DNA from 2 places in the Vibrio sp. EA2 genome. Region 1 is predicted to be linked to the other one. Evidence: riboswitches for the same ligand, from Rfam matches in the RefSeq annotation. Region 1 holds a riboswitch; the other holds the start of a gene.
What was found. A riboswitch is a leader RNA that binds a small molecule or an ion and turns the genes downstream of it on or off. The one in region 1 is predicted to bind lysine.
Positions count from the first base shown of each region.

Region 2: another riboswitch for lysine. It lies ahead of lysC (lysine-sensitive aspartokinase 3); the one in region 1 lies ahead of tet(35) (tetracycline efflux Na+/H+ antiporter family transporter Tet(35)).

Region 1 is NZ_JAWLID010000002.1:233,507-245,944, reverse strand. Features, by position in the region: gene hisA (1-(5-phosphoribosyl)-5-[(5-phosphoribosylamino)methylideneamino]imidazole-4-carboxamide isomerase) at 1-16, opposite strand, end outside; gene hisH (imidazole glycerol phosphate synthase subunit HisH) at 30-644, opposite strand; gene hisB (bifunctional histidinol-phosphatase/imidazoleglycerol-phosphate dehydratase HisB) at 681-1,754, opposite strand; gene hisC (histidinol-phosphate transaminase) at 1,831-2,871, opposite strand; gene hisD (histidinol dehydrogenase) at 2,887-4,179, opposite strand; gene hisG (ATP phosphoribosyltransferase) at 4,185-5,081, opposite strand; His leader region at 5,133-5,270, opposite strand; gene RXX31_RS05420 (sigma-54 dependent transcriptional regulator) at 5,634-6,587, shown strand; gene RXX31_RS05415 (hypothetical protein) at 6,762-9,098, shown strand; gene tet(35) (tetracycline efflux Na+/H+ antiporter family transporter Tet(35)) at 9,207-10,808, opposite strand; lysine riboswitch at 10,918-11,098, opposite strand; gene RXX31_RS05405 (H-NS family nucleoid-associated regulatory protein) at 11,691-12,098, shown strand; gene RXX31_RS05400 (inosine/guanosine kinase) at 12,220-12,438, opposite strand, start outside.
Region 2 is NZ_JAWLID010000013.1:3,144-15,581, reverse strand. Features, by position in the region: gene RXX31_RS20180 (LuxR C-terminal-related transcriptional regulator) at 1-381, shown strand, start outside; gene galU (UTP--glucose-1-phosphate uridylyltransferase GalU) at 558-1,430, shown strand; gene uvrA (excinuclease ABC subunit UvrA) at 1,579-4,401, shown strand; gene RXX31_RS20165 (PglL family O-oligosaccharyltransferase) at 4,468-6,252, shown strand; gene RXX31_RS20160 (alanine--glyoxylate aminotransferase family protein) at 6,304-7,425, opposite strand; lysine riboswitch at 7,653-7,831, shown strand; gene lysC (lysine-sensitive aspartokinase 3) at 7,934-9,286, shown strand; gene metH (methionine synthase) at 9,349-12,438, opposite strand, start outside.

The sequences.
Region 1 (12,438 bases):
GAGCTGGAATAATCACACTAAATTCCTTTTTATAATTCTAAGAAGTTTTGAATAAGCTTCGCGCCCGCTTTTGAAGAACGCTCTGGGTGGAATTGCACACCATAGTAATTGCCGCTCTGTACCGCAGCGGTGAACGGATTGCCGTAATTACACTCAGCGATAGTGTAATCACCAACTGGCATTGCAAAGCTGTGGACAAAGTAGAAGTACTCACCCTCTTCGATGTCTTTAAATAATGGGTTACCCGGTTTAGCTGATACGGTATTCCAACCCATGTGAGGCAGTGGTAAATCACCGGTTTGAAGCAACTTTACTTCGCCCTCACAAAGACCAAGACATTCAACTAATTCATCGGCTTTTTGGCCTTTCTCTTGAGAAACCTTGCCGAGTAGTTGCATGCCCAGACAAATCCCAAGAAGCGGCTTCTCGACCTTTTTAACCAGCTCGATGAGATCTCGCTCTTCCAGGTTTTTCATCGCTTCACTTGCGGTACCGACACCTGGCAAGAAAAGTTTATCCGCCGACAAGACAACTTGAGGGTCTTTTGAAACGGTTACTGTGTAGCCAAGGCGCTCGATGGCGAATCTCACCGAAGAAACGTTGGCACAGCCAGTATCAATAATCACAACTTTCTGTTCTGTCACTGTACTCATCTCCTATCAATACTCTAAGGAATGTCCTTAAAGAACGCCTTTACTACTTGGCAGCTCGTTACCTTCTACTTTGATCGCCTGACGCAACGTTCGGCCAAAGGCTTTAAACAAGCTTTCAATGATGTGGTGATCATTGTCGCCAGCAGAAGACAGGTGCAGAGTACATGCTAATGTATCCGTTAAAGAGCGGAAGAAGTGCACAACCATCTCGGTAGATAGGTCTCCGACTTGCTCGCGGCCAAACTTCGCATCGAATTTCAAGTATGGGCGACCCGATAAATCTAACGCACATTGTGCAAGGCACTCATCCATCGGTAAGCTAAAACCAAAACGGCCAATACCGCGTTTATCACCCAGGGCTTCTTTCAGTGCCTGACCAAGTGCCAGTGCCGTATCTTCTACGGTGTGGTGATCATCAATGTGAAGATCGCCTTCTACCTTACATACAAGCTGGAAACCGCCGTGGGTTGCGATTTGATCAAGCATGTGATCAAAGAATCCCATGCCTGTTGAGATTTGATTACCACCTTGTTCATCAAGGTTAACGGCTACTTTGATATCCGTTTCTTTGGTGGTACGAATAACTTCAGCAACACGAGCTTTCACCGTCAGATCTTTTAGGATTTGCTTCCAACCCATGGTCTCTGGGTTATATTGAATACCGCGAATCGCCATGTTTTCCGCAAGTTGAAGGTCTGTCGCGCGGTCGCCAATCACAACCGAATTCTGGAAGTCCACTTTGCCGCCCTGAAGGTATTCTTTCACCATGCCGAGCTTAGGCTTACGGCAAGAGCAATTATCTTCGTCAAAGTGTGGACAGATCAGAACGTCATCAAACTTTACGCCTTGAGATTCGAAAATCTCCATCATCATGTTGTGAGGCGCATCAAAGTCTTCTTGCGGGTAGCTGTCTGTACCCAAACCATCCTGGTTGGTCACCATCACTAAACGGTAACCTGCATCCTGTAACGCAAGCAGGCTTGGGATCACGTATGGTTCTAACTGCAACTTATCGAGGCGGTCTACTTGGAAATCAATCGGCGGCTCAACGATCAGTGTGCCATCACGGTCAATAAAAAGGATTTTTTGTTGTTTGCTCACTAGAACATCCTTATTGCTAATCTTGGTTGGCTCCCACTCTATTGTGAGAGCAAAATAACTTTATGACTTTACAGCTTTACGAATAGTAGTTTCTGATAAATCCAAGTGTTTTTTCGCACTCTTCACGATTGCCGACACTGATGCGCACACAGTTTTCAATCGGTGAATTACGTAAAATAATGCCGGTATCCCATGCAGCTTTAAACAGGGCATCACCATCTGGGAATTTCACCAGCAAATAGTTCCCCCACCCTTCGTATACTTCGAGGCCCGGTATCATAGACAAGCCAACTTGCAGGTAAGCACGGTTGGCGTTTAAGTCCAGAACCTGAAACTTAGCGCGAGCCAAACCGGCTTCCGATAATGCTTGCAATGCAATATCTGCAACTGGAACAGGTACCGGATAAGGGGCGATAACTTTAAGAAGTACATTAATCAGCTCTTCATTTGCAAGCGTAAATCCACAGCGCAGACCAGCAAGCGCAAAGGCTTTGGATAAGGTACGAAGAATCGCTAAGTTCGGGTATTGTTCCAGCAAATCGACGGTTGAGGCTTCTGGACAGAAATCGATGTACGCTTCATCCATCACCACGATTGCACGATCTTTGGTCATCTCAAGCAGCGAGACGATGTCTTCGCGCTTAACCAAGTTACCGGTTGGGTTATTCGGAGAGCAAACAAATACCAGCTTCACGTTATCGAGATTCGCTTCAATGCCTGCTAAATCCAGTTGCCAATCAGAAGTCAGTGGAACGGTCTTACGCTCGACACCAATCGTTTCTGCACTGATTGAGTACATACCGTAAGTTGGTGGACAGTAAAGAATGGCATCTTCGCCAGGCTCACAAAAAGCACGAACGAGCAGCTCAATACCTTCATCAGCACCACGAGACGTCAGTGTCTGCTCTGGTTTTACGCCAGCATAAGCCGCGTATGCCGCAATCAGTTCTTTTGGCTGACACTCGCTGTATCGGTTAAGACGAGCAAAATCGGTTTTGTATTCATTATCAAATGGTGATTCGTTTGCATTCAGCCAAACATCACCCGTACCGCCAATACGGCGAGCGGATAAGTAAGGAGTTAATTCCTGGACTTGTTTACGCGCTAGCTTTTCCATCTCAATATTTCCTTCTTACTTCGCTGCCAGTTTTTCTACACGAATCGTTACCGCACGCTTGTGTGCATCCAGGCCTTCCGCTTCCGCCATAGTGACAACCGTAGGAGCCAGGTTTTTCAAGCCTTCCGCAGAGAGCTCTTGAACCGTCATGCGCTTCGAGAAATCTGCTAAGCCAAGGCTAGAGTAAGTACGAGTGTATCCGTAAGTCGGAAGCACGTGGTTCGTACCAGAGGCATAGTCACCAGCAGACTCAGGCGACCAATCCCCCAAGAAAATAGAGCCCGCGTTATCAAGCAATGGCAACAACTCACGTGGATTTTTGGTTTGCACGATTAAGTGCTCAGGGCCGTAGTAGTTAGAGATCGAAACCGCTTGAGTCAGGGACTCAGAAATAATGATTAAACTTGATGCTAGCGCTTTTTGAGCAATGTCCGCACGCGACAGTTGTTTCAATTGACGTTGTACTGCGTCTGTTACCTGATCAGCGATGATCTCTGACGGAGTGACAAGTACGACTTGAGAATCAGGTCCGTGCTCTGCCTGGCTAAGCAGGTCAGCGGCGATAAAGTCAGCGTCCGCCGTTTCATCTGCTAAAACCAAAACTTCAGATGGTCCGGCCGGCATATCGATCGCCGCACCACGGAAATCATTACTTACCTGGCGTTTTGCTTCTGTCACGTAGGCGTTACCCGGACCAAAGATTTTATCAACCTTCGACACGGTCTCAGTTCCGTAGGCCATCGCAGCTACAGCCTGACCACCACCAACGTTGTAAACTTCATCAATACCACAAAGTTTCGCCACGTAGAGGATTTCATCCGCAATTGGCGGAGGAGAACACAATACGACTTTACGACATCCGGCAATTTTAGCCGGAACACCAAGCATCAAAACAGTCGATGGCAATGGTGCACTACCACCAGGGATGTACAGACCCACCTTTTGAATTGGACGAGTCACTTGCTCACACATTACGCCTGGTTGAGTCTCAACTTTAATTGGCTGAGGCTTCTGCGCTTTGTGGAACTTAGCAATATTTTCGTAAGCTTGATTCAGTGCGCTTTTCATCTTCTCAGACAGACGATCAGCAGCAGCATCAATTTCATTCGCAGACACACGAATTGAATCTGGCTTTACTCGGTCAAACTTTTCCGTGAGTTCAACAAGTGCAGCATCACCTTCACTACGCACTTTCGCGATAACCTCTGCAACCGCAGCGGTAATATTTGCGCCTTCTGTGATAGCTGGGCGCTCTAAAATTGAATCTTGTTGATTTTCACTCAGTGATTGCCAAACAACTGTTCTCATGACCCTTACTCCATCATTTTTTCAATTGGTAGTACGAGAATTGAACTCGCACCCAGCTCTTTTAACTGCTCCATGGTTTCCCAGAACAGATTCTCAGAGCTCACCAAGTGAACCGCCATTTTTTGTTTGTCTGCTGATAATGGTAATACAGTTGGGTCTTCGGCACCCGGTAGTAGCGCTTTAATTTGTTCCAGCTTCTCTGCTGGCGCGTGTAGCATGATGTATTTTGACTCTTTTGCTTGCTGAACACCCTGCATGCGAGTAAGTAGCTTATTGATCAGTGCCGTCTTATCCGCATCAAATTCACCCATGCGTTGAATAAGCGTCGCTTTCGATTTAAAGATAACTTCGGCTTCTTTAAGACCGTTTGCTTCTAGTGTTGCACCTGTTGAAACTAAGTCGGCAATGGCATCAGCCAGGCCAGCACGTGGCGCGACTTCTACAGAACCTGTCAACATACAAGCTGAGAACGGTACACCCGCTTCATCCATGTATGCTTTAAGCAGGTGTGGGTAGGTTGTTGCGATGCGTTTACCTGCTAAATCTTGAGGGCCATTGTATTGTTCATCCTTATCGATGGCGATAGATAGACGACAACCACCAAAATCAAGACGACGAAGCTGAACAAATTCGCACGGCTCACCTTGCACTTTACGGTCTAGACGCACTTCTTCAAGTTCGTTTTCACCAATGAAACCTAAGTCAACAACACCATCCATAACCAGACCTGGAATATCGTCATCACGTACGAGTAGCAAATCAATTGGCATATTTTCTGAATGAACCACTAAACGCTCACCCATTAGGTTAAACTTCACGCCGCACTGTTTAAGTAGAGCTTGACTCTCTTTGCTAAGACGACCTTTTTTCTGAATTGCGATTCTTAAGCGTTGTGATTGCATTGCTATGTCCCTGTACAAGATATTGAAAACTAACTATTTTTTAAACCAAAAACGAAAAAACCCTCGGAAGAATGTTATCTCCCGAGGGTTTTAAATCTGAATTTCTTTGATTTTAACCTCCGGGAGTTTCCTGTCTCCCGGGTATGCGCACATCTCCCGAAAGACTAGATTGGGTGATGATGGTGATGAATGTTCATTACAAAATTGCGCATACTTATTTACGACTCTGGTTCGTTGCTCTGTTGGTAAACACACTAACTAAGGATTCTGATTTTTTCAACACTAAATTTTACCTTTTCTAACATTATTTTCTATATCATTGTTTTTATTTGATTTTTATTTACCTAGGCTGTACTAAAAAACAGTGAAAAAAGACGCTATTCAACCGGTGTCCTAGCAAATTACGTTGAATTTATTAATTTTTCTATAAACAGCCAGTTAGCATTTTCCACCACTAGCAATTAACACTTTTCTCAATAAAAAGACAATAACTCGTCTTCAAGCAACTAATTAAAAACTATTATTTTATTGGGGCAAAAATAGTGATTTATGATGAAACTGCATAACAATAGTGCTAACAAAGTTGTGGATTTCAGCGATGCCGATTTATATCCATTAATCGGTAATAGCGCATGTATCCAAGAACTTCGTAATGCAATTAAAAAATACGCTCGATGCGATGCAGAAGTGCTCATTCAGGGAGAAACTGGTGTGGGCAAGGGCTTGTGCGCCCGTCTGATTCATCAGTTGTCGAGAAGACGAGAATGGCCATTTATTGAGGTAAACTGTGGTGCGATTCCGAGCGGCCTTATTGCCTCAGAACTTTTTGGTCATGAAAAAGGCGCGTTTACAGGTGCTATTGCTGATCGTATCGGTTTTATTCAGAAGGCTCATAAAGGCACTTTATTCTTAGATGAGATTGGAGACATGCCTCCCGATCTTCAAATTCACTTATTACATTTTTTAGAAAGTAAACAGATACATAAAGTCGGTGCTGATAAGTTTATCGATGTGGATTGTCGTGTGATTGCTGCCAGCCATGTAGATTTGAAAAGTGAAGTCGTTCAGGGTGAGTTCCGAGAGGATTTATTCTACAGACTCAATATATTGCCGCTGACTATCCCTCCTCTAAGAAAAAGAGGTCGCGACATTGTTATGCTTTCAGAGCATTTTCTAAATAGCTTATCCGGCGGACAAGTAAACAATATGTCTGCCGAAGTCGAAGAGATGCTCCTCAAGCATCGCTGGCCAGGTAACGTACGCGAACTCCGCAATGTAATCCAGCGGGCGATTGTCATGTGTGAAGACAACACTTTGTTAGTGGATGATTTAGGACTCGATTGTAATGAACGACAGCTCCTTCCATCAGCCGATCAAATTGATCTCGATTATTTACTTCAAGCCATCGAAGAGAATAAACACAACATGAGTGCGGCCGCACGCGATCTTGGTATATCCAGAACGACACTCTATCGTCTAATTAAAAAATACAATTTGAGTGTTTAAGACTGTACAGCTGTAACGTGACACTGTGTAACAGCAAACCCTCCTATTATCATCCACTTATAATTTTTAGCTTAAACACTCAACTTTTGGTCTTTATAAATCAATAAGTTAAAACAGGCATGCTCTTTGCTCCCTACTCCTTAGTCATTAAACACGATGACACAGGAGCAGAAAATGACTATCAACAAGCTATCATCCAAGATATGGACAACCTCTCTTGCGATGTCTTCACTAGCTATGATGTTTACAGCACCAGCGTTAGCTAGACTAGATGGCGCGATTTTTACGACAACTCCAGACGGCGGTATCGTTAATGAGAATGTCCGCTACGAATCTAAAGAAGAAGTCTTTTTAGATGGCGGCCCAGGGCCAAATGCACCTGGACACGCTGCGGCGTTGCCTGCAGGAGAGTACTATTTCCAGGTCACCGATCCATCAGGCAAGTGTTTGTTATCCAGTGTTCCAGACAGCGCAGGAAGCAATGGTGGTACTTGTGAAGGAGAAAGCAAACGTAAAGGTCCTAAGACAAGCGCAAACAGTTTTGAAGCCGAGCCACTTGCATGTCGTCGTTTTTACTTTGATGGCAATGGCGGTGTGTCCTTTGTCAACGACTCGTACACCAAGATCCAAGAAGTAAAAATTCGCGGTAAAATCGAAACCCAAGTCATAGAGATAGATTGTAAGCACCAGCTTGGAAGTGATTATGTAGGTGTAGACCCGTCAGAGATGCCTGATGGACAAACAATCCAACTGTTCCCGTTTGCAAATACACCCAACCCAGGTGGCGTTTATAAAGCATGGGTATCTACTGCAAAAAGTGTAGTAGAAGCTTGTGAAGGCACTGACATTTACGTTGATGAAACTGGTGAAAACTGTAATGGCTTCTTTGGTTTTATTCCACGTAACTCTAAAACCGATAACTTCAAAGCTAATTTGGGCCAGCCTACAGTGGATTATCAAATCGGCTTACGAGCTTTCCATGATAGAAACTTGAACTGTACCTATGACCCTAGCAACGGAGATGAACTGATTTCTAACTGGGACTTCGGTGTTACCGAGCCAGACCCACTAGAAGAGCTACGAGGCATTTATCGTACCATTTCTGAGCCCGACACTGGTGATCAGATTCCCGTCACTTTCAGTGTTACTGAAAGAGCCAACTTATTTTGGCTAGTTGACCAGTTAATGTGGTTTGCAAGTGATGAAGCTTCTGCTTTGAATAAACCATTCTCTCACTTCACAACATTTGCTGATTTAAGGGATTACGGCAAGCTACACGAACTTGCATACTCACATAAAGAGTTTGTATCACCTCTTGCTTGCTACCTTGACCCTAACAACCTTTCGGACGAGCTAGTAAAACGTGACGCGCTTGAATTAGCCGATGATGGTATTGATGAAGATAATGATGGTATTTATGACGATGATAAAGGGTTTGTTCCAACAAGCTTTGTTAATGTACCTGGTATAGAGGTAGACGAACCAATTCTTGTGGTTGGATTTGGTAGTACAGGTTTTGCCACTATAGAAGTATGTAAGTCAAAAGACTTAAATATGGATGGAGCACATGATGAAGGCGAACCTTATGTCGAAAACTGGCCTATGATTTTACATATTCCTGAGAGTGTGCCTCTACCTGACAATATTACAGGAGAACTACTTGACTCTCTTCGCGAAGTTATCGAGCCTAAATTAAAAGCTGCAGGGATCATGGAAGAAGACGATTTCTTACATGAAGTTATCGATCGAACTGTCACTAAGAACACAAAAGCCGATGGCTGTGTGTCCTTCTTCGCTATGCTACCGAATGTCAAACCTGACAGCTATGGAACACTTGCACCGTATGTAGTGAAGGAAAAAACAGAGGGAATGCACTCTGACTGGAAAGTGACTTCTGAAACAACTTTCGTTGAATTCTTAGTAGAATCGGTACTAAGTTACGATAGTAATGGGTTACCTCTTATTGAGGGTGTTGTTACCCAGCGTTCTGACAATCTAAGTTCAGATTCGCCTTTTGTATTCCACAATATGTGTACACCTCCTCCAGTTGACTTTGATACGAAGGGTTACTGGCACAACCCAAATGGTATCTTAGAAATAACCCCAAGTGATATTTCATATGTTAACGGATTAGTTCCTTACCATACGCCATCTGACTACTCCGGTTTAGAACCATTTAATGATGTTGGAGAAGTCTCGGAGTTCTTGGTTGGTAGTAATAGTGATGCTGACGCTTATTTCCATCGTGAGCAATTAGCTCAACAATTGTTGGCCTTCATACTGAATGTACGACATCGCCTTGATGGGGACTATGCTGCTCAGCTAATGTTCGAAGGGAACTGGCAATCAGTTCAGTACATTATTGATACCGCAGTATCTGCATGGACAAATGCTCCTATTGATCCGCAAAGAGCAGTAAACGTGCAAGAAATCCTAAACGACTACAACAATAATGATGAGCTAGAAGTTATCCCGTATGACTATGGCTGTCCAGAACCATTCCCTGAATAATAATTAACCCCAAAAAACGCGATTGCCCCCCTCACCTAAATCGCGTTTCAAAAAAAAGCTCCGCTATTACTAGCGGAGCTTCCTCTTTTACAAATCAATCAAAACTCATTAAACGTTTTGATAAGACGCCATCTTAGATTTAGACAACCAAGACAATACTCCACATACAACCACAAAAGTCATTGCTGCGGCAGCAAACGAGATAGCGATAGACGCCGTCATGCCCAAAGTGATGAAGCCAACACAAGACACAAGTGCCACAGAAAGCGCGTAAGGCAACTGTGTAGACACGTGGTCAATATGATTACAACGAGCACCTGTTGACGACAGAATCGTCGTGTCTGAGATTGGAGAACAGTGGTCACCAAATACCGCACCAGCAAGTACTGCGCTCAACATAGGCAGCATAAGCGCGAGATCCGTTGCACCTGCCATATCACCCGCGATTGGCAACATGATACCGAATGTACCCCAAGATGTACCTGTTGAGAATGCCATCAAACCAGAGAGTAGGAACAGAATCACTGGCAGCCAGTGCGGGTCAATATTGCCTTGTGCCAACGTTGACAGGTAAGAACCTGTTTTCATGTCACCGATAACAGAACCGATCGTCCAGGCAAATACCAGAATCAGAATCGCGCCGAACATTGATTTCGCGCCAATCCAAAGCGTACGGATGATCTCAACCATTGGAATACCCTGCTTGAGCACAGTAAATAAACCAACTGCCAAGCCAAGCAAGCTACCGTAAATCAGAGACATACCTACATCGGTATTCTCAAATGCGCCCAATAGTGCGAACGCTTTACCATCCGCAGCCAACGCTTGACCACCGGTGTACATCATCGCCGCAATAGTCGCCACAATCAGCGTTACAATTGGCAGAACTAAGTCTGATACCTGGCCTTTCTCGCTCTCGCGAATATCAAGTTCTTCGTTAATTTCATGAGCTTCAGGCGCATCATTCTCTTTATCTTTATCAAAGCCACGACCTTGAGACGCCGAGATTTCATGATCACGCATCTTACCGACATCCAGACCGAACCACGCAACCGCAAACACCATCAGTAAGGCGAATACCGCATAGAAGTTCATAGGAATCAAACGAACGTATGCTCCCAGAGCCGAGTACTCAGTAATACCATGCGACACTAAGATGCCACCAATAATGGTAATAATATAAGCACCCCAGCTAGATGCAGGCATAATCACACACATCGGAGCCGCAGTTGAATCCAGAATGTAGGCCAGCTTAGCGCGAGAAACATAGAAGCGATCAGTAACAGGGCGAGAAATCGCGCCAACCGCTAGGCTGTTAAAGTAATCGTCGACAAAGATGAATACCCCTAAAAAGGCAGCGAGAAGTTTAGAACCACGCTTACTTTTAACACGAGATTGTGCCCACTCAGCAAATGCTCGAGTGCCACCGGATAGTGTCAATAACGCCGTTGTCATTCCCAATAAGATTAGGAAGCCAACAATACTCATATTCCAGGTGTTAAGGCCACCGTCTTCAACAAAGACAGAAGAGACTTGAGTACCAACATAGCTAGCGGTATCACCAAGTGACCAACTATTTAGTAGCACCGAACCAAGTACGACACCCACACCGAGAGAAATTAATACACGTCGAGTCAAGATCGCCAATGTCAAAGCGACAAGCGGCGGCAATAATGAAACGGGAGAACTAGAAAAATCTATTAAATTCATGATCTTCAAAAACCAAAGTTTGGCTAGAGATCTACTGCAGACAAGTTACGTTTCTCTTAAAACGTACTCATGTTGAACTTAGCGACAGGGAAGCGAACACTCCACCCAACCCTACAGTAGCGCTCCATAGTTTAATGTAAATATACTATGGCAGTGTTGTTCCTTTCGGATACAACCCCAACAAGCAATTTTGATGGATTACTTGCTTCGGCAATCTTCGCCTTCCACTATTATTCATTGGTATCACCCCAATAATAGCTACTCATCGCGACTGCGCCTCTACGGCAATAAGAAACAATTGTCCACCAATCTTACAAATTGGCAACAATTTATCTGCAATATTGCATCAGGTGGCGCTATTGTACTTATGATGAGAGCCAATGCAACACATCAAACTAAATTAAAACGATAAAACTCAGTTAAACCAACTTGTAGTGTTAACCCACTCCGATGTTACCCAAATCATTATTGTGCAACTGACATCACTTAAATTACGCTTTCTATGAAACCTTATTACTACACCCTATTACCATGATTTCTGTAATACTGATAAATAAGGTAAATATGATGCGAATACACAGCTGAGGTTTCTTTATGAAGGTGTGAAAAAATCTAAGCGCTTAATAAAAGTCATTAGCCAACTTCTGTCATTAGAATTATGCGATCAAACTTGAATTTCCATCTTATAAGTTTTAATTCTCAATAATAATATTAGTTTCTCTAAAAAAAGTTCCCAAAATTAAACGAAATCATGATTTAGTATTTGCACATAAGTAAAAGATAAAGTTAAATATAAGGACTTACTATTTATTTGTAGCATGGCATTATTTGATCGTAGCGATAAACGGTGCCAAACACATTAACCTATTAATAGGAATCGTTATGTCTGAGCTGACTAAAACACTTCTCAATATCCGTAGCCTTCGTGCGTTTTCTCGTGAGCTGACTCTTGAACAATTGGAAGAAGCTCTAGATAAATTGTCTACTGTTGTAGCGGAACGTAAAGAAGCGGAAGAAGCAGAACGCGCAGCACAAGCTGAGCAGGAAGCTAAATTAGCTGAAATCGCAGAAAAAATTGCTCAAGACGGAATTGACGTTGAAGCTCTTATTAATGCGCTATCAGGTGAAACTAAGACTAAAACAAAAGCTAAGCGTGCTCCTCGCCCTGCAAAATACAAGTACACGGACAATAATGGCCAGGAAAAAACATGGACAGGCCAAGGTCGTACACCTTCTGCAATCCAAGAGCAGCTTGATGCAGGCAAATCACTGGATGATTTCCTAATCTAATTTCTGGATATATAAAAGGCTCCTCCGGGAGCCTTTTTTGTATCTATTAGACAAATAAAAATGGCACATATCATTATGTGCCATTTCTACATTTGTAAATGAACTGTTAACTTTGACTAAATTAACGTTCCCAATATGCTTCTTCTAAACTATCTTCTCGTTCTGGCAAGCCGCGAGAAAGACGCGGAGAATGCTGAACAAGAACTTCATAACTCGCACGGTTTGCGTATTTACAAACTTGTGAAAAAGAAGAGTAAGTTAAATACTCATTCGTGTGCTTACTTGAATTAGGCACATTTTCTTTATGGTATTTATTTGCCGCCATATCGTGCAAAATCGC
Region 2 (12,438 bases), on a different contig from region 1:
CTAACGACGGATGAACTGCTCTCATTCGGCCAGCTCAAAGGCGTATTCTATGCCGAAGAATCGATTGAACAAGTCGGTGAAGGATTAAAAGGCATCATTAATGGCCAAAACTGGCTACCAAGAAATGTGGCCAGTCAGCTTCTTCATTACTATCGCAATGTGATCAATACGCATACCGCGCCCGCAACTGTAGACCTTACTATTCGGGAGCTGCAGGTATTACGCTGTCTTCAAAATGGGGCATCAAATAGCCGAATGGCAGAAGAGTTGTTTGTCAGTGAGTTTACGATTAAGTCTCACCTGTACCAGATTTTTAAAAAGCTCTCGGTGAAAAACCGCGTACAAGCCATTGCTTGGGCTGACCAGAATCTGATGTCTTAACGCGAACCTTCTGTTAACTAAGTTAATGCGGTTCTCACACTCAGTTTGAACCGCTCATGCTTTTTCCGGCCTCTGCCTCACATTTTTTCCTACTTTATTCATGATTAAGACATAACTCTCGTGTTAAAGTGATGCGCAAATTCTTGAAGATAATGACGAGAAAGGAAATTCCTCCAATGATTAAAAAATGTCTGTTCCCTGCTGCAGGCTATGGTACGCGCTTCTTACCTGCGACCAAGTCAATGCCAAAAGAGATGATGCCGGTAGTGAACAAGCCATTAATTGAATATGGCGTTGAAGAAGCGATCCAAGCTGGTATGAACGGCATGTGTATTGTGACTGGTCGTGGCAAACACTCAATCATGGATCACTTTGATAAAAACTACGAACTTGAACACCAAATCAGCGGCACTAACAAGGAAGAGCTGTTGGTAGACATTCGTGAAATCATTGAATCAGCGAACTTTACCTATATCCGTCAAAGAGAGATGAAAGGTCTTGGGCACGCTATCCTTACTGGCCGAGAGCTGGTTGGCGATGAACCTTTTGCAGTCGTTTTGGCGGATGACCTTTGTGTTAATGAAGACGAAGGCGTTCTCGCTCAAATGGTCGCTTTGTTTAAGCAGTTCCGTTGCTCTATTGTCGCGGTACAGGAAGTCCCTGTTGAAGAAACCCATAAATACGGCGTTATCGCAGGCGAGATGATTAAAGATAATATCTTCCGTGTTGACGACATGGTAGAAAAACCTGAACAGGGTACCGCACCAAGTAATCTAGCCATCATCGGTCGTTACATCCTGACTCCTGACATTTTCGAGTTAATTGAAAACACTGAACCTGGCAAAGGTGGTGAAATCCAAATTACGGATGCGCTGCTAAAACAAGCCAAAGCTGGCTGCGTACTTGCGTACAAATTCAAAGGTAAGCGATTTGATTGTGGTAGCGTAGAAGGTTACATCGAAGCAACCAATTACTGTTTCGAAAACCTGTACTTAAAAGACGAGAAAAAGTCTGAGCTAGGCAAACACGCAACTCAACGAGAAGTATAAGCTTTTCAAACTTATCACTTATTCTCACATGATTAAGCCCAGCTCAAATGCTGGGCTTTTGTTTACTGTTTTTTTGTCCAGTATTCCTTTGCACATTTCTCACACTATGTAATACTTGCCCAACTTGGTTATACATAGAGCAAAAACGATGGATAAAATAGAAGTTCGCGGTGCCCGAACCCATAACCTTAAAAACATCAACCTGACTATCCCTCGCGATAAACTGACGGTTATTACTGGATTAAGTGGCTCCGGTAAGTCTTCCCTCGCTTTCGACACCTTATATGCGGAAGGTCAACGACGTTATGTTGAGTCTCTTTCGGCTTATGCACGTCAGTTTTTGTCTCTTATGGAAAAGCCCGATGTTGATCATATTGAGGGCTTATCACCGGCCATTTCTATTGAACAGAAGTCAACGTCTCATAACCCACGCTCAACCGTAGGTACAATTACGGAAGTCTACGACTACCTGCGTCTGCTTTACGCCCGTGTTGGTGAACCGCGCTGTCCGACCCACCACGCCCCTCTTGCCGCACAAACCATTAGCCAGATGGTGGACAAGGTATTGGAATTGCCTGAAGGCAGTAAAATGATGCTCCTGGCTCCCATCGTTAAGGAGCGTAAAGGCGAACATGTAAAGACGCTGGAAAACCTCGCGGCGCAGGGGTTTATCCGTGCACGTATTGACGGTGAAACCTGCGATCTTTCCGATCCACCAACACTTGAATTACACAAAAAACACACGATCGAAGTCGTCGTGGATCGTTTTAAAGTTCGTCCGGATCTACAACAACGTTTAGCTGAATCTTTCGAGACCACACTGGAGTTGTCGGGCGGAATTGCTGTCGTCGCGCCAATGGATGGTGACGGTGAAGAGATTATATTCTCAGCAAACTTTGCTTGTCCGAAATGTGGCTACAGCATGCAGGAATTAGAGCCTCGACTGTTCTCATTCAATAACCCTGCGGGAGCTTGTGGTACTTGTGATGGTTTGGGTGTGCAGCAATATTTTGATCCAAGCCGAGTCATTCAGGATGATTCATTAAGTCTGGCACAAGGTGCTATCCGTGGCTGGGATCAAAAGAACTATTACTACTTCCAAATGCTCACCTCAATTGCGGATCACTATGGCTTTGATCTTCATGCTCCGTTTAATTCTCTGCCGAAGAAAACGCAAGACATCATTTTAAAAGGATCTGGCCGAACAGAAATTGAGTTTAAGTACATCAATGATCGTGGTGACATTCGTGTAAAACGCCATCCATTTGAAGGCATTCTGAATACGCTCGAACGTCGCTATCGCGATACAGAATCTAACTCTGTGCGTGAAGAGTTAGCCAAATATATCTCGACGAAGTCTTGCTCAAGCTGCGGCGGTACACGTCTGCGCCTTGAAGCACGTAATGTGTTTATTGCGGATACCACACTCCCTGAGATCGTAGAGCTGAGTATTGCTGATGCCCTGGAGTTCTTCCAGAAACTTAAACTGGAAGGACAGCGGGCACAAATTGCCGAAAAGGTCATGAAAGAGATCAATGACCGCCTGCAGTTTTTAGTCAATGTGGGACTAAATTACCTTAACTTATCCCGCAGTGCTGAAACCCTGTCAGGCGGTGAGGCGCAGCGTATTCGCTTAGCAAGCCAAATTGGTGCGGGTCTGGTTGGGGTGATGTATGTACTTGATGAGCCTTCAATTGGCCTCCACCAGCGAGATAATGAACGTCTGCTAAAAACACTGACTCACCTACGCGATCTGGGTAACACCGTTTTAGTTGTGGAACACGATGAAGACGCCATTCGCTGTGCCGACCATGTGATCGATATCGGTCCCGGAGCAGGTGTTCACGGCGGTAATGTCGTAGCTGAAGGCACAATGGCCGAGATTATTGCGAACCCTGACTCTCTGACAGGACAATACTTAAGTGGAGCCAAAGAGATTGCGGTGCCAAAAGAGCGCACTCCTCGCGATCCGAAGAAAACGGTAGAGCTGATTGGTGCAACCGGCAATAACCTGAAAAACGTTAATTTGTCAGTACCTGTTGGTCTGTTTAGCTGTATTACCGGCGTTTCAGGTTCAGGTAAGTCGACTCTGATTAATGATACTTTCTTCAAGATTGCCCATACCCAGTTGAATGGAGCCACGACCGCACATCCATCACCTTATAAATCGATAAAAGGCCTTGAGCACTTTGATAAAGTCATCGACATCGATCAAAGTCCAATTGGTCGTACACCTCGCTCAAACCCTGCGACTTACACCGGTATTTTTACTCCGATTCGTGAATTGTTTGCCGGGACGCAGGAGTCGCGCTCTCGTGGTTACAAACCAGGACGTTTTAGTTTTAACGTACGAGGTGGCCGTTGTGAAGCGTGTCAGGGCGATGGCGTAATCAAGGTAGAAATGCACTTCCTGCCTGACGTCTATGTTCCATGTGATGTATGTAAAGGCAAGCGCTATAACCGTGAAACCCTAGAAGTACGCTATAAAGGTAAAACCATCGACGAAGTTTTAGAGATGACAGTTGAAGACGCGCGTGAGTTCTTTGAACCCGTTCCCGTGATTGCACGTAAACTGCAAACTTTAATGGATGTAGGCCTGTCTTATATTCGTCTGGGGCAAGCGGCAACAACGCTGTCTGGCGGTGAGGCTCAACGGGTGAAACTGGCCAGAGAACTCTCAAAGCGTGATACCGGTAAAACGCTCTATATTTTGGATGAGCCAACCACAGGTCTGCATTTCCATGATATCCAGCAATTACTGTCGGTACTGAACCGTCTGCGCGATCACGGCAACACCGTTGTGGTCATCGAACACAATCTGGACGTCATAAAAACAGCCGACTGGATTATCGACCTGGGCCCAGAAGGTGGACAAGGCGGCGGTGAAATAATTGCTCAAGGTACACCTGAAGATGTGTCCTTGATCGAAGGATCACATACCGCTCGTTTTCTTAGTCCTATGTTGAAATAGAAAAAACAGGTAAAGTACCAAGACCAGCATTGCTGGTCTTTTTTCATTCAAAACAATGCAATGTCTATGGCCACTATACATGTAAGTGGAACTAAGCTTTCACCGGAAAAAGTTCAGGTTCCTCTCAACCGCAAGTTTCTTCTCTCTTTGGCAGTACTGTTTGTACTGGCAATGCACTTTTTTATGCCAAATCCGGGTGGGTCAGGATTAGCGCTATCCTTCAATGCCACATCCTGGATAGCGTTTAGCTTTGCGTTAGGGATTGGCTGTTATCAACTCGCCCGGAATCAAGCGGTAAGATATTCAAAATTGACTATCGGCTTGTTTATCAGTGTTATCATTATGACTATTCCGGTTTTTTATCCGAATGCGAATAGTCACTTAGCCTCCAACAAACTCATTGGTCTGTGGAGTGGGTTGTTGTTTTTCGTTGTCTTGCAACAGTTCCATTTCAGTAACAAGCACCGCCAACGTATCTTGTGGTTTATCGTGTTGGCCGTGGTGATCGAAGCCATTTTGGGACTGACGCAATATCTCTACTTAACACCCGGTAACCCATTCGGCTACAACACCATCGCCAACCGTCCATATGGCATATTTCAGCAACCTAATGTCATGGCCAGCTTTCTTGCTACTGGTTTAGTGATTGCCAGTTACTTAATGGCACGTCAGCCATACAAGTACGACCGCAAGCTCAGCGATATCTATTTACTCTATGCAGTACCCGTTTTAACCATCCCTTTGATCGTTGCTCTCGCCTCGCGAACAGGTTGGCTGGCTTCTCTGTTTGCGGTCCTGCTGATTATCCCTTACATGTACCGCTACAATACCAAGCGGCGCTTTTATCATTGGGTGATTTCTCTCGTGACCGGTCTGTTGTTATCCGTCGTGGTAATGCACATCGCTTTCCCTCAAGGCAACGGGTTAGCAGCAGAGAAAGTTAACATGGAGTCAGCTCGTGCTTACACTTTCCCGCAAACCTTAGATATGGTGATTGAAAAACCGTTTACCGGATATGGCTACGGAAAGTTTGAGTCAGAGTACATGCTGTACACTGCTCGCCAGCATGCGTTAAACGAGAATTATCCTGCCGGGTTACCTGGAATGGATCACCCTCACAATGAGCTTTTGTATTGGGGAGTTGAAGGTGGTCTGTTGCCTGTCTTAGCTATCTTTTTAGCCATAGCATTAGTGCTGCACAGAATCTATCAGGCCAAACGGGGGACACGCTTAGCGTTACTGGCTTTGTTTATTCCAATAGTGTTGCACTCGCAGCTTGAATACCCGTTTTACCACTCGTTAGTGCATTGGGTGATCTTTATCATCCTGCTTTATTGGGTGGATCAGCGAGTTGCACGTTATCGCCAGGTTGGTTTCACTAAAATCACCAAAAGTTTACTGCGCATAGTCAGTTTAACTTTGCCTGCCGTGTTTACGTTCTATATGGTGAGCGCCTTGCATACTAACTACATATTGACGAAATTTGAAACCACACGTCCGACGAATCCAGATATTCTTAACCAGGTCAGCAACCCTGTGGTATGGAAAGATAGATTCGACTGGGATGTGTACAGCACTTTCCTCAATATCGGTTTACATAAACAGGACCCAAGCTTAATTCAGCCATACATTGACTGGTCATTGAACATCATTAAAGATAAGCCCCGCCCGGCTTTCTATAACAATTTAATTCTGGCTTATCAGGGGCTAAGCGACAGCAGTAAAGCAGAACAAATTCGTGCTGAAGCACAATTCTTATTCCCTCGGGTAGATTTTAGTACGGTGAATTACCAGCCACCATCACAAGCGCAATCAGCTTCACCTCTACCTGAACAGTCTGGTGAGCAGTAAATAAACCAAAAAAGCGAAGGGTAACCTTCGCTTTTTTACTTCAGTGTGTCGTTACTCTGTCAGCGACTCTTCCAGTGCTTTCAAACACAGCGCAACATTTTCTGGGCGAGCTCCGTAACCCATCAGACCAATACGCCACGCTTTACCTGCCAACGCACCAAGACCGGCGCCAATTTCCAGGTTATAGGTTTCTAGTAGGTGAGCTCGAACCTTCGCTTCATCAATGCCTTCAGGTACATAAACGGCATTTAATTGAGGTAAACGATACGCTTCTTCTACAACGAATTCAAAACCAAGTTTTTGTAGGCCGTCTTTTAGTTTCTCATGCATCAATTGGTGACGAGCCCAGGCATTTTCCAAGCCTTCATTTTGCAGAATCAAGAGCGATTCATGCAAAGCATATAGGCTGTTCACTGGTGCGGTATGATGGTAGCTACGCTTACCCTCTCCACTCCAGTAACCAAGCACTAGGCTTTGGTCAAGGAACCAGCTTTGTACCGGTGTTGTTCTCGATTGAATTTTATCTATTGCCGCCTGAGAAAATGTCACCGGAGATAAGCCCGGTACACATGACAAGCATTTTTGGCTACCTGAGTACACCGCATCCAACTGCCATTCATCTACTTTTAATGGCACACCACCCAATGAAGTGACCGCATCCACAATAGATAGCGCATTATGTTGTTTGGCTAATTTACCCAAAGCTTGAGCGTCGCTGACCGCACCTGTTGAGGTTTCCGCATGAACGAACGCTAAAATTTTGGTATCAGGGTGCTGTTGCAGAGTTTGTTCTACTTTATCGACAGAGACTGGCGTGCCCCATTCATCATCAACCACTACAACTTCACCACCAGCGCGAACAACATTTTCACGCATACGCTCACCAAAAACGCCGTTTCGGCATACGATGACTTTATCGCCTTTTTCAATCAAATTGACGAAGCACGCTTCCATACCTGCACTGCCTGGTGCAGAGACGGCAATTGTGAATTCATTTTCTGTCTGAAAAGCATATTTCAGCAGTTGTTTCAGCTCATCCATCATTGCAATAAACAGAGGGTCCAGATGGCCAACCGTTGGGCGGCTAAGCGCTTGTAGTACTTGCGGGTAAATATCAGAAGGACCAGGCCCCATTAAGATACGATGAGGGGGGATAAAACTTTGGATCGACATGTGAGCTCCTTGTTTGACGTTACTTAACCCGAGTGAGGACAATAGTTTTTAGTATTTTGAGTAAGTCTCGGGTATCCAAGAACTCACACTAATGGATTTTGTAGGACTCGGCAATTAGCCTTATGTATTGAGTTCACACCACTGTCACAGATTCGCTAATAAAAAATTGCAGGATCATTGAAATATTCATTGACTTTATGACGCCAAAACCGTTCAATGTTTGAGCTTTATGTAGAAGAGGAGCACTACCCAGGTAGATGATTTGTGGAACCGCAATTCCAATACCAATCATTCAGGGGGAGTAGTGCCGAGGTAAGTCAAAATTGCAGGGTTTGACTTGTCGGTTGACGTGGGTTGAGTCCCATCAACTGTCATCAGCATTGTCTGATGAAGAGCTTCTGAGGGTAAATATTTCAAATATCATTCTAAATACCTCTCTTTTTGCTCTGTTCCTTTCCTCACTAAATATCGGATATATCTTACTTTTAGGAAGTCGTGGGAGAACGCAGTGAGCGCATTTAACGTAGCAAAATTCGGTGGAACCAGTGTTGCCAACTTCGAGGCAATGAGTCGTTGTGCCGCCATTATTGAAAACAATCCAAATACTCGCCTTGTCGTGAGCAGCGCTTGCTCTGGTGTAACTAATCTACTCGTAGAGCTTGCTAACGGTGTTCAGGACCAAGAGCAGCGTGCCGAGTTGCTGCGCAAGCTAGCAGAAATTCATGATGCCATCCTCTCGCAATTAAAAGATGCGTCAGAAGCAAGTGCAGAGGTTTACGCCATTCTTGATACGGTAACCAGTCTTGCTGAAGCGGCGTCTATCCAAGCGAGCTCGAAACTGACCGATCACTTAGTGGCGTGTGGCGAGCTAATGTCAACACACATTCTGGCTCAGCTAATGAGAGAACGTGGTATCAATGCGGTACGTTTCGATATTCGTGATGTACTGAGAACGGACGCTAACTTCGGACGTGCTGAGCCGAATGTCGAAGCGATTTCTCAGCTCGCGCAAGAAAAATTAGTCCCAGTTTGTCAGGAGTCAGTGGTCATCACCCAGGGTTTCATCGGCTCTGACGAAGAGGGTAATACAACGACGTTAGGTCGTGGTGGCAGTGACTACAGTGCCGCACTCATTGCTGAAGGCGTTAAAGCTTCAGGCTTAGAAATCTGGACTGATGTCCCGGGCATCTACACAACAGACCCACGTATTGCGCCAAAAGCGTCTCCAATTCCAGAAATCAGCTTTAGCGAAGCGTCAGAAATGGCAAACTTTGGTGCCAAGATCCTCCACCCTTCTACGCTCGTTCCAGCGCTACGCCACGATATTCCGGTGTTTGTGGGCTCGTCTAAAGATCCAGAAGCAGGTGGTACATGGATTCGTCACCAAGTAGAAAGCTCACCGCTGTACAGAGCGCTTGCGTTGCGTTGCAACCAGACGATGGTCACGCTACGTAGTGCGAACATGTTCCATGCTTACGGCTTTCTGGCTAAAGTATTCGAGATTCTGGCTAAACACAAAATCTCAGTAGACCTGATCACTACTTCAGAAATCAGTGTTTCATTAACACTCGACCAAACAGATACCTCTGGTGGTGCACCACAGCTGCCTCAAGCCGTAAGAGAAGAGCTGGAAGAACTGTGTAAAGTAGAAGTTGAACACGACCTATGCCTGGTAGCACTGATCGGAAACAACATGAGTGGTAGCAAAGGGTACGCAAAACAGGTCTTCGGCACACTAGAAGACTTTAACTTACGTATGATTTGTTACGGTGCAAGCCCGCACAACTTATGTTTCCTACTGCACAAATCAGAATCTCAACAAGCGATTCAAAAGTTACATGCCGAACTATTTGAAAAATAAACACGCTTAGTTCAACAAACAAAAAGGGCTGCCCGATGGCAGCCCTTTCTCTTTCCGGTGGATTAGCCGTTAATATTCGGACCTAACCATTTTTCTGCTTCGAGTCGGTCCCAACCTTTACGTTCAGCGTAGCTTTCTAACTGATCTTCCTGGATCTGCGCGATAGCAAAGTAGCGAGAATCCGGATGAGAGAAGTACCAGCCAGACACTGAGGCGCCAGGGTACATGGCATAGCTAGAAGTCAGAGACATACCGATACTCTCTTCTACGTTGAGAAGATCCCATAACGGCCCTTTTTCCGTATGCTCAGGACAAGCAGGATAACCAGGCGCAGGTCGAATACCTTGGTACTTTTCACGGATGAGCTCATCATTCGATAGATTCTCATCTTCAGCATAACCCCAGATTTCTTTACGGACACGCTCATGAAGGTATTCCGCAAAAGCTTCCGCTAGACGATCAGCCACCGCTTGGATCATAATGGCATTATAATCATCGCCCTTCGCCTTATATTCATCGGCCAATTCACGCTCACCAATACCACCAGTAACGGCAAACGCGCCAATCCAGTCATGCTTGCCAGAGTCTTTTGGTGCTACATAATCAGACAAGCAGTAGTTGAAGCCTTTTGGTTTCTCTGTTTGCTGACGAAGATTACACAGGACTTTCGCGACTTCGGTACGCGATTCATCCGTGTACACTTCGATGTCATCGCCCACACTCGCCGCAGGGAACAGACCACACATACCTCGCGCTTTCATCAGACCTTCGTTTTCAACACGATCAAGTAGTTCATTCGCGTCATGGAACAAACGCTTCGCTTCTTCACCCACTTCTTCGTGATCGAAGATCGTTGGGTACTTACCAACGAGCGACCAAGTCATAAAGAATGGTGTCCAGTCGATGTACTCACGTAAGGTCGCGACATCAAAATCATCAAAGATATGAATGCCCGACTGTTTTGGTGCTGGAGGTGTATACGCATCCCAGTCAATCGCAACTTTATTGGCACGAGCTTCTTCCAGGGTAACTGGCTTGGTTCTCGGCTTTTTACGGTTGTGCTGATCACGAACACGCTCATAATCGGCATCCAATTTTTCTACGAAATCAGGACGACGTTCATCAGACAATAGTGAGGAACAGACACCGACAGCGCGCGAAGCATTATTAACGTAAACGACCGGATGTTTGTAGTTCTGCTCAATTTTAACTGCAGTATGCGCTTTCGACGTTGTCGCGCCGCCAATCAGCAATGGAAGATCAAAATCAAGACGCTCCATCTCTTTAGCCACATGAACCATTTCATCTAACGATGGCGTGATCAGACCTGACAGACCGATAATATCGACGTTCTCTTCTTTAGCGACTTTTAAGATCTTTTCACACGGCACCATAACGCCAAGATCGATGATCTCGTAGTTGTTACATTGCAGTACAACACCAACGATATTTTTACCGATATCGTGTACATCGCCTTTCACTGTAGCCAATAATATCTTACCGTTGCTCTGACCGACCTGCTTTTCTGCATCGATAAATGGTTCTAAATGAGCGACCGCCTGTTTCATTACACGCGCCGACTTCACAACCTGAGGCAGGAACATCTTACCTTCACCAAACAAATCGCCGACCACGTTCATGCCATCCATTAACGGGCCTTCTATAACCTCTAGCGGTTTAGAAGCGTTAACACGAGCTTCTTCGGTGTCCTCAACGATAAACTCAGTAATACCTTTAACTAAAGCATGTTCTAAACGTTTTTCGACTGGCCAAGTTCTCCACTCGAGTGCAGAGGCATCTTCTTCTTTACCGACGCCTTTATCGGCGTACTCAGAGGCAAGATCCAGCAGTCTTTCGGTAGCATCATCACGACGGTTAAGAACAACGTCTTCTACCGCTTCGCGCAGTTTTTCAGGTACGTTGTCGTAGATCTCCAACTGACCAGCATTAACGATGCCCATATCCATACCGTTTTTAAAACAGTGGTAAAGGAATACGGCATGAATCGCTTCACGAACATAGTTATTGCCACGGAAAGAGAAAGAAACGTTAGACACACCGCCAGAAATCATCGCATGCGGCAAGTCACGTTTGATGTCGCCAACCGCATTAATAAAGTCAACGGCATAGTTGTTGTGCTCATCGATACCTGTAGCAACCGCAAAAATATTTGGGTCAAAGATAATATCTTCTGGCGGGAAGCCAACTTCATCGACCAGGATATGATAAGCATTAGTACAAATTTCAATTTTACGCTCACGTGTATCAGCCTGACCGACTTCGTCAAATGCCATCACGATAACGGCAGCACCATAGCGGCGAATCAGTTTAGCCTGCTCAACAAACTTCTCTTTACCTTCTTTTAGAGAAATCGAGTTGACGATGCCTTTGCCCTGAATACACTTCAGGCCAGCTTCGATGACTTCCCACTTGGAGGAGTCAACCATAACAGGCACTTTAGAAATTTCAGGCTCAGAAGCACATAGGTTCAAGAAACGAACCATACATGCCTGAGCATCCAGCATGCCTTCATCCATGTTGATATCGATGATTTGTGCGCCGTTTTCAACCTGCTGGCGAGCAACATCTAACGCTTCATCGTATAACTCTTCTTTGATTAAGCGCTTAAAACGAGCTGAACCCGTGACGTTAGTACGCTCACCCACGTTAATAAATAGCGAATCTTTATCGATAGAAAGTGGCTCTAAGCCAGATAAACGGCAAGCAACCGGAAGATCAGGCAACTGGCGAGGCGTTACGTTTTCAACCGCTTCCGCCATTTGACGAATATGTTCTGGCGTTGTACCACAACAGCCACCAATCAAGTTCAAGAAGCCGCTTCCAGCCCACTCCTCAACATGCTTGGCCATATCCTCAGGGGATAAATCGTATTCACCAAATGCATTAGGAAGACCCGCGTTAGGGTGAGCAGAGACAAAAGATTCGGATATGCGCGAAAGCTCTTCAACATATGGACGCAGTTCATCAGGGCCAAGCGCACAGTTCAAGCCAAATGAAAGCGGCTTAACATGGCGTAACGAGTTGTAAAACGCCTCTGTTGTTTGACCTGACAAGGTTCGCCCTGAAGCGTCAGTGATGGTACCTGAGATCATCACAGGAAGTTCGATACCCAGCTCTTCAAATACTGAATC